Regions from separate parts of the Paenibacillus sp. USHLN196 genome, predicted to be linked through region 1. Evidence: riboswitches for the same ligand, from Rfam matches in the RefSeq annotation. Region 1 holds a riboswitch; the other holds the start of a gene.
What was found. Region 1 has a riboswitch for cyclic di-AMP ahead of WFI24_RS12230 (C40 family peptidase). Riboswitches for the same ligand answer to the same signal wherever they lie in the genome.

Region 1 (5,419 bases):
TCATGAGCAGAGATAACAGGAGCATCATGGGCACGACGATACTATTCATCTGAAGGATGGCCTGAATGCCACGACCAAGAAGCAGATATGAACCTACAAGTGTGACGATCAGACCCGTCTGATAATGCAAACCCAGATGTTCAACAAAAACGGAACCTGCTCCGGCAAGCATGACACTGTTCACGCCAATGAGAATGAGAAGGGTAACCCATGTGATCCATTTGCCCGCTTTTTGGCCAAATAAATGTTTGTTCAAATCCTCATAAGAGCGGGAACCGGTATCGTGAGCTATGAGCATCATTTTGGTACCTAACCAGACAAAGAGCATGGTGGATAAGCCTATGGTGATGGTGGCCCATTTGCCATACTGGGTAAAAAACTGCAAGATTTCCTGCCCTGTTGCGAAGCCGGCTCCGACCACCGTTCCAATGTATGTAAATGCGATCTGCAGCACCCGAAATGCCTGTTTCATGTGTTTCCCCTCTCAGGCCCCTGTATAGTTTGGACATGCGGGTACCATGGTACAAGGTATGCTTGACCCACGAAAGTCATGACAATGGAAAGCAAGCTCTGGCTTGAATTGCACCTTAAGGACAGCACCCAGGCAATTTCGCTTGAACTTATAGATAGATATATGATACTTTTACCTCATAGGATAGGCTTGGGAGGTCAAATCATGGAAGTATTGAAACAACGAATTTTACAAGAAGGTGTCGTCATCTCGGATCAGGTGTTGAAGCTGGATGGTCTGTTGAACCACCAGATCGATCCTGCACTAACGATGGAGATGGGACGGGAGTTTGCTGCCCGGTTTCGTGAAAGTGGAGTGACTCGGGTAATCACGGTAGAATCCTCAGGGATTCCTGTTGCTTTTGCCGCAGCCCATGAACTTGGAGTACCACTTGTATTCGCCCGTCGCAAAAAAACGCTTCTGGCTGATCCTGATGCTTACTGTGAACGCGTACCGTCTTTTACCAAGGGAATCGTAACGGACATTATGGTTTCTCGCGAGTTCATTCATGAGAATGACCGCATTTTGTTCATTGATGACATCATTGCCAATGGAGATGCCGCTCGTGGAGTGATCAAAATTATTGAACGTTCCGGTGCGGAGCTCGTCGGTTTCGGCGTTGTGGTCGAGAAATGTTTTCAGGCGGGAGCGCGTACGATTCGTGAACAGGGTATTCCGGTGGAAGCCTTGGTACGCATTCGTTCCCTGAACGATGGAACGGTACAATTTGACGATAACGAAATGTGACATTTTAAAGGAATAGGGCCTATTTTTTGAACTATGCCTTTGCATGACCGCGGATTTCATTTATAATGGGGTTATGTTAGGGAGAGGAGGCAACACCATGGGGAACCAACCGGCAACAGAACAATTTTTTATTGATAAGCTGGCGGAATCGAAAGTTCATTTTGAACGTGCCCTGGATTGTAAACATACGGAATTCGATGACCTTTATCCCTATATGATTGAACATCCTCAATTTTTCTGGTACAAACGCTATGTTGCCTGGTCAGAATTACTGACGATTGTAGGCTTGTGCGAAGAGTTGTCCTTCTCTTGGAAAGAACAATTTACACCGCATCAAGTGGAGTACCTTGAAGAACGTGTGATGTCCGCCAAAGTGCTTGATTTTTGGTTCGAGAAGAACGACAGCAAAGAGCACGCGCAGCGGTAACTTTCAGTCGGGACATAATTTCGAATGACATGACAGTCCAATACAGTCACGTGAGACCTAAATGACTTTTCATTTAGGTCTCTTTTTGTAAATAAATTTGGATTATAGGAGCCATGAACATGATCAGTGATACAGAACTGGACGCTCTGCGTCTGTCAGGTGAGAAAGTAAGAGTAGTGAGGGACGAGCTGGAATCTAACGATGTCACAGGAATTGTAGTTGCCTGGGATGGCGAGCAGGTACTTATCCGTCGTCAGAATCGACGTGTCGTTAAGCTGGATCGTAATTACCGATATCAGTTGTTCAGCGAGCCGCGCCAAAGTTTACTTAGTGAGTAACGCTAGAACATGAACGTTTAATTGTTTGCAATTACCATGATTTCTTGGCATAAATGACTCACTCGGGTGAGAAGATAGGTACAGTGAGGATGATCTGTAACTATAGCCGAGAGGGTGTGCTGCAAATGACATTGATGAATGATAAAGTTCATGCCTACAAGGATCAGATTGGAGCATTAAGCGATGTGCTGCCAGGTGTGGTGAAGTCGTATCATGAGTTTACCGGAGAATGTTTTCAGCCAGGTGTGATTGATGCGAAGACAAAACAGCTGATTGCGCTCGGGATTGGACTATTCGCTAACAATGAGGTATGTACCTTCTACCATGTAGAAGAAGCTCGTGCCAAAGGTGCTACAGATCAGGAGATTATGGAGACCGTTGCAGTGGCTGGAGCTGTTGGAGGCGGACATGCTCTGTCTCAGGGTGCGATGAGAGTACAAAAGGCTTTACATTAAATACAGGTAAGGTAGTACAAGGATAGGTCCATACATGACTAGCTAAACAAAAGAGGAGGTTCCGGGTGATCCGGAGCCTCCTCTTTCTATATCATACCTATATTTTCCCTAACATCTTATCGTACATAAACTGTCCAGTTACCCGACGTGCTGTTACGTAACGATCATTGAAATATGGATTGGACAACTTGGTGATGCTTACCCCTTTACTGCTGGAAGCATGAGCGAATTGGCCTCCGCCGATATATACACCTGTATGTGAAATGCCTTTGCCCATCGTATTGAAGAATACCAGATCACCTGTGCGAATGTTACTTTTGGATACCGGAGTACCTGCTTTGGCTTGCTGCTGCGAAGTACGTGGCAATTCAATGCTGTATTTGTTGAAAAGATATCTCATAAACCCGGAACAGTCGAAGCCGGCCAGCGTCGTGCCACCCCACTTGTAAGGTATACCTGTCATGTTGTTCACTACGGAGTTAATACTGCTTGCCTCTGTGCTTGTTGCCCCGGATGTAAATAGTACGGCTGCTCCAAAAATGGAGATAATCAGTTTTTTCAAAATCAATGTTCTCCCTTCGATGCCTACGGAGTTAGCTAAGGGTTCGGTAGAAGGTTCCCTATATTTCCTATGTATAAGAATAATTCACCCAAATTGGTTCCCCCGTTTTCAAACATGAAACTCGGCAATGAATAATTAAGTTTTTGTAACTATTTGAAACTATATTGCATAAATGCGTAATTGTCAAACCCATTTAAAACCCTTCGTAGTACCCCAATGTTATCGGAATTACGGTTTTTATATGAAAGAGGGCATCAAGTTTGGGTATCATTCATGACAAAAACGTCATTATTGATTCGTTGAAGGTGATTTTGGATAAATGAATAGGTTTGTCATGAGTTAAAAGAACTATTCCGTTATGTAGAATTTAAGAGATTATATTCTTTAAGTTGCATATATTGACAAAAATCTATTTTTTGCATATTATCGTCTTATCCAATCCACATATTGGATGAAAATTGATTTTATTGTGCGATAAATTCAAATAAAGGAGGTTTGGGGATTCGTATCTTAAGTAAGGTAGAAGTGGAAGATTTATTAAAACAAACATAGGAGAGTGTTATCTTTGAAAGCAAAAAAAATAGTAACTTTTGTTCTAGCATGTACCATGGTATTCTCAGCCGTTGGAATGGCAGTTCTCCCTGTAGTAACGGTATCTGCTGCCGATGCATCAGGTACAACAGCAAGTATTTCCGATGTTTTGAAGAACCAGCTGCCAGATGGAGGTTGGAGAAAAGATTATAAACAAACCAGTGGAGAATGGGCGAAGTCCACGATTGACAACAAGGCTACATACTCAGAAATTAGAAGATTGGCGAAAGAATTCAAAAAGACGAATGATCCGCGTTACTCAGCGGCTGCAATTAAAGGAATCAACTTTTTGATCAATATGCAGTATTCGAACGGTGGATGGCCGCAAGTGTACCAAAGCTCCGGATATCACAAACACATCACTTATAATGATGATGCCATGATTAACGTTATGTACATGCTGGATGAAGTAGCAACGCGTAAAGGTGACTTCTCGTTTATCGATAGTGCCCTTGCCAATCGCAGTAAGAACTCTGTTGCTAAAGGTGTAGATGCGATTCTGAATACACAGGTCGTTTCAGGCGGTAAGCTGACAGCATGGGGACAACAACATGATTCCAGTTCCCTTAAACCGGCAAGTGCAAGAATCTATGAAGTACCATCACTGACGGCTGGAGAGAGTGTAACGATTGTTAAATTCCTGAAAACCAGACCTGCTAACGCTAAAATTACGGCATCCATTAACGGAGCTGAGGCATGGTTTAACAAAGTGAAGATTACCGGTTACAAGTATGAAAGAGCAAACGGAGACAGCAAAATTATCGCTGATTCCAAAGCTGCACCGATCTGGGCTCGTTTCTACGAAGTGGGAACGGATAAACCCATCTTTATCGGTCGTGACGGGGTCGTTAAATACAAACTAAGTGATATTGATAAAGAAAGAAGAGGCGGTTATGCTTGGTACGGTAACTGGCCTTCCAAGCTGTAAATAGTAAGGAGTCGAAGGTTTCATTGCGTCAATTCCTGGTAACTATAAGTAAAGCCCGACTCAGACATAGACCTCTGGTTCGGGCTTTATTGTTATTATTTTCATTGTTGACACGATAGATTCCGCATGATATATTATTTCTTGTCGCCGAGATTGCCTACGGAGATATAATATGCGGTCGTGGCGGAATTGGCAGACGCGCACGGTTCAGGTCCGTGTGGGCTAACCCCCCGTGGAGGTTCGAGTCCTCTCGACCGCATCATATGTAATACAAGAAGGTTCCTAGAATGGTATATTGCCACTCTAGGAACCTTTTTTCTTTGTTTATTTTATTTATCCATTAATGGATAAATTTTTGTTTTGCGATGGTTTGCACCTTTATTTCAGAGGGGGTAGAGATAATAAAGACGGGCGTTGAGACCGCAGAGGTCAACTATGGAACTCAGGGCTCGACCACGATTATAACACAGGTAACTGGGAGTAGGACACCGATTCACATATCATAAGTTTCTCTATATCTCCAGGACGTACCTACAGGGTCAAGTTGAGTTAAATCGCGTTATGGATCGGAAGATCGTTGCATGGAAAATGCTCTATTCGGTCTTTATAATGAGGGCAGACTTGGGTGGATGAGACATAACCAGCTCCGCTCAGGTCACAGCATGCAACAATAAGGAGGCATATGATGTGCTAACTAGTGATACAGCCGTACACGTGCAGCAACAGAATGTTAATCTTGTAAGCGTTACAAATGGGCACGTTAGCCTGGAGATCAATCTTGAAAATGGTGAAGTGTCCTGCATCGGCAACCAATCTTCCCATGTGAAGGGCATTCGTAGTGCTTTTCGCTGGCAGGGCCG
Region 2 (5,419 bases), on a different contig from region 1:
AAGCTCATCCAACATGAAGCGACGTTTCAAGGCATAGTCCATGCGATTCACATGTTCCGCCAGCAGTTTCCACCCACGTCTTGCTTCTGTATCAATCCACATCTCACAAGCCGTTGCTCCACCATACAGTTGGCCTTCCTCCGTGCGATCGACAGCTACCCAAACCAGCCATACTTGGCGTCCGTTGGGCACATCTTCACGATTGGTAGAGAACTTGATATTGCGTTCCACTTTGCTCTTCGCATGCATCGCACCGATATCGATCTTGGCTTCGCCATGATCAATAATGACCGGGGAAAGGTTATTCAGATCAATGGAGCCTGCACCGAAGCCTTTATGCTTGCTTTTTGCACTAACGATATTCAAGGCAATCTGTTTTTTGCCGTTTTGCTCGTTTTGGTCCATGTTTATAGCCTCCAAGGGTTGATACAAATATTTTAACTAATAATTGGCCCATTGCAAACATATACATGCTGTAGATGCTTGTCAACGGGAGGTATTTAACGATGATTCCACGACGCGCCAAGAGCTGGCTCACCGCATCCCTGGCCCTGTGTGTACTTGCAGGAGGGATATGGCTCACTCTGGGTTATAATCGCTCAACTCATTCCGAATTGCCAGTACTCGCCCCCGAATCGGGCAAGCCCAAGGCAATAGCCCCAACCCCAGCACCTCCAGAAAGTGTACAGACCCCTACCGCCGAAGTGTACAGCAACCGTGTTGTGGAGTATCACATGGATGTGAAACTGGCCGAAGGGAACGTATTGAAAGGGACTCAGACGATCACCTGGACACATCCAGGTAAAAAAACCGTCAGTGAACTATATTTTCATATGTATCCCAACGCCTTCTCTTCTGCTGATACCACCTTTATGAAGGAATCCGGCGGAAAGCTTCGGGGTGATGTCATGCCTACCAATGGCTATGGCTCCATGAACATTACCGAAATGAAAACGGAGGACGGGCTCTCTCTGCTGCACCGGATGCAGTATGTGCAGCCAGATGACGGTAACATCAAGGATACCACCCTCATTAAAGTACGCTTGCCTAGACCCGTCAAAGGCGGGGAAAGCATCACACTCCACACCCGGTTCGAAGTAAATCTGCCGAAGATTTTTGCACGGATGGGAACCGCTGATGATTTTGTCATGGCCGGTCAATGGTTTCCCAAATTAAGTGCCTATGAACCTGTGGGCAGGCGTGGACGAACAACGGAAGGATGGAATCTGCACCAATACCACGGCAATTCGGAGTTTTACGCCGACTTCGGTATATATAGTGTGCGTATTCGGGTGCCTGAAACATACAAAGTGGCTGCTACGGGATTTCCAACGCAGCAAGCTGTGGTGAAGAATGGAGAGAAAGTCTATCAATTCTATGCCGATGATGTGCATGATTTCGCCTGGGCAGCCTCACCCGATTTTGTCTATGCCGAGGAACCCTTCTCTGCACCCAATGTTCCTGGTGTACGAATCAAGCTGTACCTGGACCCTGCTCATCAGGATCTGAAAGAACGATATTTCCATGCCGCGAAGGCCGCACTAGCCAATTATAGCAAATGGTTTGGTCCATATCCTTACGCGACCTTATCCATCGTTGTTCCACCCAAAACGGGGAACGGTGCCGGAGGGATGGAATATCCCACGCTAATCACAGCCTTTGGCGCGGATGATACCACGCCAGGCTATGACCTGGAACGTACCGTAGTTCACGAGATTGGCCATCAATACTTCTACGGCATGGTTGCCAGCAATGAATTCGAAGAAGCTTGGCTGGATGAAGGGTTCACCTCTTATGCGGAAGACAAATTGATGGAGCAGGAATATGGACTGATCCCGAACCTGCCGGTACAATCGGGCCTAATTACGTCTCCTTCATCATTAACACAGGAATCCTGGAAGTTCGATTCTCAGAATGAGTATGCCGCCAATGTCTACACACGTGGCAAGCTTGTATTGCTCGGTATAGAACATCAAGTCGGGGCGAAAACGATGGAACGTATTCTCTCTACCTATGTGAAGAAGTACCGTTTCAAACACCCCACATCAGCTGATTTTCAGAAAGTTGTAGAGCAAGTAACCCGCACTTCCTGGTCTGATTATTTTGATCAATACATCTATGGTAACGGCATGGCTGATTTTGCTGTAGAGGATATTCGTGTCACACCTGTGCAAAAAGACGGCCAAACATTGTACGAGTCATCCGTGACGATCGTGAAAAAAGGGAGTGATTATAACGCTGTTCCTGTTCGCATTGCTTTTGAAGACGGGCATATCCTCACCAAGCAATGGAAGGGCAAAGAAGATCGCATCACCTATAAATTGACTCACACATCCCCTGTTTCCTGGGCCATGACCGATCCCCTATACACGATCGTGCTGGAGAACCGCCACATGAACAATTTCCTGAAATCCGGACTGGATGAGCGGGCGAAGTCCCGTTGGAGCATGAGTGTAACCAAACTAATAGAAGCCATATTCGGAGGTCTGTCATGGTGAGGTGGAAACGGTGAAAGCAAAAATACGTGAAGGTTGGTTTCTCGTCCGTCAGCATATGTTCATTGCAGCACTCTTATTTCTCTATCAGCTCATATGGGGATATTTCCTTTATCGAATGGTTCAATCGGCGGTCGTCCCACTACTCCTGCGCTATCCTGACCCTGATGCCGGAGAGTTAAGTACGCTTTTATTCAAAATGGAAAGCCAACTTAACCTGTCCACCCATCCGGAGGTTCATCGTTATCTGTGGATCCTGGGGGCTATGCTGTTGGTTCGCATGTTGATCAGCCCCCTCATTCAGGCAGGACTGCTCTACTCGCTTCAGCACTATAATAGTACAGAAGAGCGCATTCCATTCGTCCGCGGAATCAAAAATCTGTGGAAACCGATGCTGTTGCTCCACACCATACGTACATTATTGATACTTCTGCCCGCCTACTGGCTCGTGCCGAAGCTGTACTCCATTCTAATGGACGGATTTCATTCCCTTCAATTACTCTTGCCCGCCATACCTTATGTAGCTGCCTGGATCATATATGGCTGGATTATCCATCACATCCTGCTCTACATGCAGTTCGGTATTTCTGCACCGGAAGGAGAAGGTGGCATTCACGGCACACTCAAAGCGCTCTGGATTGCACTACGTCATCTCATCACCGTGATTGGCATTGCACTGCTACTGGGCGGTATTCATCTGCTTATCTTCGGGGCATTCACCTCAGCCTCATGGTTACTAACAGGACTCACTGGACTTATACTACAACAGACATATCCTCTTGCCAGATGTCTAATGAACCTGTGGAAAATATGCGCTCATTTTCGCTTATGGCAGTCCAAAACATCCAAAGGTTAGAGCAGGTAGTTTAAAAATTGTTACCATCGCATGTTAAACTCATGGCCTAATATGTACTTACAAATAGGCGAACCTCAACCTTTCCCCGTCAAAGGTCGAGGTTTTTTTTGCTAAATTTGTTGCTAAACGTTGCCAAATCAATACTCCTCTGTTACAATAATCGCAGTGAGTTTTTAGTAACAACTTTGTAATCTTTACATTCATATTTGTAACTACTTAAAATTAAATCGTCATTTCTTGATTTCGCAGGTGCATAACTAGCATAGCCAAATTCCTGGCACCTGGGAAGCGGGGGAACCAGTTATGGGTGAATTGATCTTGCTACAGAGGGATCATAGGGGACCTTCAACCGAATCCTTAAGCTAACCTCGCAGGCATTGGAAGGGGTATATCTCTTGTTCAAAAAGAAATTAACCGCAGCTGTACTTAGCCTCACATTCGCATTATCGCTTGGTGCAGGCAGCGCATTCGCAGATTCAAAAATGGATACAGTAATTGATTCAGCAATGGGAACTACATACAAAAGCGGAGGAACAACGCTTAACGGCTTTGACTGCTCCGGTTTCACACGGTATGTATTTGACAAATTGGGTATTGATTTGGCACGCCAATCCAGTTCCCAATTCGAAATGGGCGATTCCGTATCCCGCATGGAGATGAGAGCTGGCGATCTGGTATTCTTTAATACAACAGGTAAAGGCGTATCCCATGTAGGAATCTTTGTGGGGGATGGAAAGTTCGCACACTCCTCTTCTTCCAAAGGTGTTACGATCAGTGCATTGAGTGAAAACTACTGGGCCAATCGTTATGTTGGCGCTAAACGGATTATGAGCACGGACGCATATGAATCACTGGCCCTTGACTAGGGACAAGCTGAGCAACATGATGCTGTAACCATTAACCATACTGGAACAAAATAAGAAGCATAACAGAACCGCCCGGTACATTCTCCGCAGGAATGTATCCGGCGGTTTTTTTGTGCTTCATTCCCTGTTCACGTTGCAAGTAACACACGAGGCATATCCTGCGACATCAACAGCTTAACTTTACGTTCGTTTGTCCGTGCCCTTATGATGTTTTTACCCACCCCGTTATAATATAAACGAAATTACTGGAACTTTTGTTTCATTTTTTTCCCAAAGTTACAGACTTGCTAAAAGAACTGCTCTTTTGTAGAGTGGACTGAGGGTTTGGTAATGAATGAGAGGAGCGTGCAGATGTATGAATGAAGCCCCTGTGACGTTTCATGTTGTACCCATGCAAGAAGAACATGCGGAGCTTATCTGCAGTTGGCAATACGAGCCGCCTTACAATATTTACAGCTGGCTCCCCTGGGAGCAGATGAAAGGACTGGAAGTGGAATTTGGGGATGCACAGCTGCGGCAGGAACAATATGCGATTGTTCTAGATCAGAACGAACGCATATGTGGATTTGTTCAATACTTCCCCCTTCAAGACGTAACCCGGATTGGCCTCGGCATGCATCCAGAGCTGTGCGGTCAGGGTCAAGGGAAAGCTTTCGTCACCGCCATTGTACAGGAAGCCATTCGCCGGAACCCGACGAATGAGATTGACCTGGAAGTGCTGACTTGGAATGCCCGTGCCATTCAAGTCTATCTGAAGAGTGGATTTGTCACCCAGGATACATACGAACGACAGACCCCAAGCGGCTTAAAGCCTTTTCACTGCATGGTCTATAAAGGGCCTCGTGATTAGAATCCATTGCAAAATAACCAAATCTGCCCCTTGTTATGTGATTAGTTCAAAAAATTACCACAAAATGCTATGATGTAACTACAGGTTCCGTTATAATGATATGGATAGTTTCAGGTTAGATGATCTTTCATTCTGGAGGGGACATAAGGGATGCACAAATGGATCATGAGCGGGGTATTTTTTGCAGCATGCGCTTTAGCTATTGTTTTAATGTTTACGCTTCCAGGGAAAGAGGAAGTGGCTGAAGAAGCGAAACCAACCATGCCGGAAGTAACGATGGATGCAGGACAGGCTGAGGCACTGGTAAAAGCCAACTGTATTTCCTGTCACGGTGATCAGCTTCAGGGTGGCG

Region 2: linked by a shared signal. The riboswitch ahead of WFI24_RS33360 (C40 family peptidase) and the one ahead of WFI24_RS12230 (C40 family peptidase) in region 1 are both predicted to bind cyclic di-AMP.

What each region holds. Positions count from the first base shown of each region.
Region 1 is NZ_JBBCYH010000004.1:492,026-497,444, forward strand. Features, by position in the region: gene WFI24_RS12205 (YkvI family membrane protein) at 1-472, opposite strand, end outside; gene WFI24_RS12210 (xanthine phosphoribosyltransferase) at 677-1,258, shown strand; gene WFI24_RS12215 (hypothetical protein) at 1,356-1,685, shown strand; gene WFI24_RS12220 (hypothetical protein) at 1,805-2,023, shown strand; gene WFI24_RS12225 (carboxymuconolactone decarboxylase family protein) at 2,149-2,478, shown strand; gene WFI24_RS12230 (C40 family peptidase) at 2,576-3,040, opposite strand; cyclic di-AMP (ydaO/yuaA leader) riboswitch at 3,046-3,177, opposite strand; gene pelA (pectate lyase) at 3,597-4,559, shown strand; tRNA gene WFI24_RS12240 (tRNA-Leu) at 4,734-4,818, shown strand; gene WFI24_RS12245 (alpha-galactosidase) at 5,247-5,419, shown strand, end outside.
Region 2 is NZ_JBBCYH010000028.1:26,571-31,989, forward strand. Features, by position in the region: gene WFI24_RS33345 (YwhD family protein) at 1-405, opposite strand, end outside; gene WFI24_RS33350 (M1 family metallopeptidase) at 507-2,498, shown strand; gene WFI24_RS33355 (hypothetical protein) at 2,509-3,351, shown strand; cyclic di-AMP (ydaO/yuaA leader) riboswitch at 3,606-3,743, shown strand; gene WFI24_RS33360 (C40 family peptidase) at 3,747-4,217, shown strand; gene WFI24_RS33365 (GNAT family N-acetyltransferase) at 4,573-5,067, shown strand; gene WFI24_RS33370 (c-type cytochrome) at 5,218-5,419, shown strand, end outside.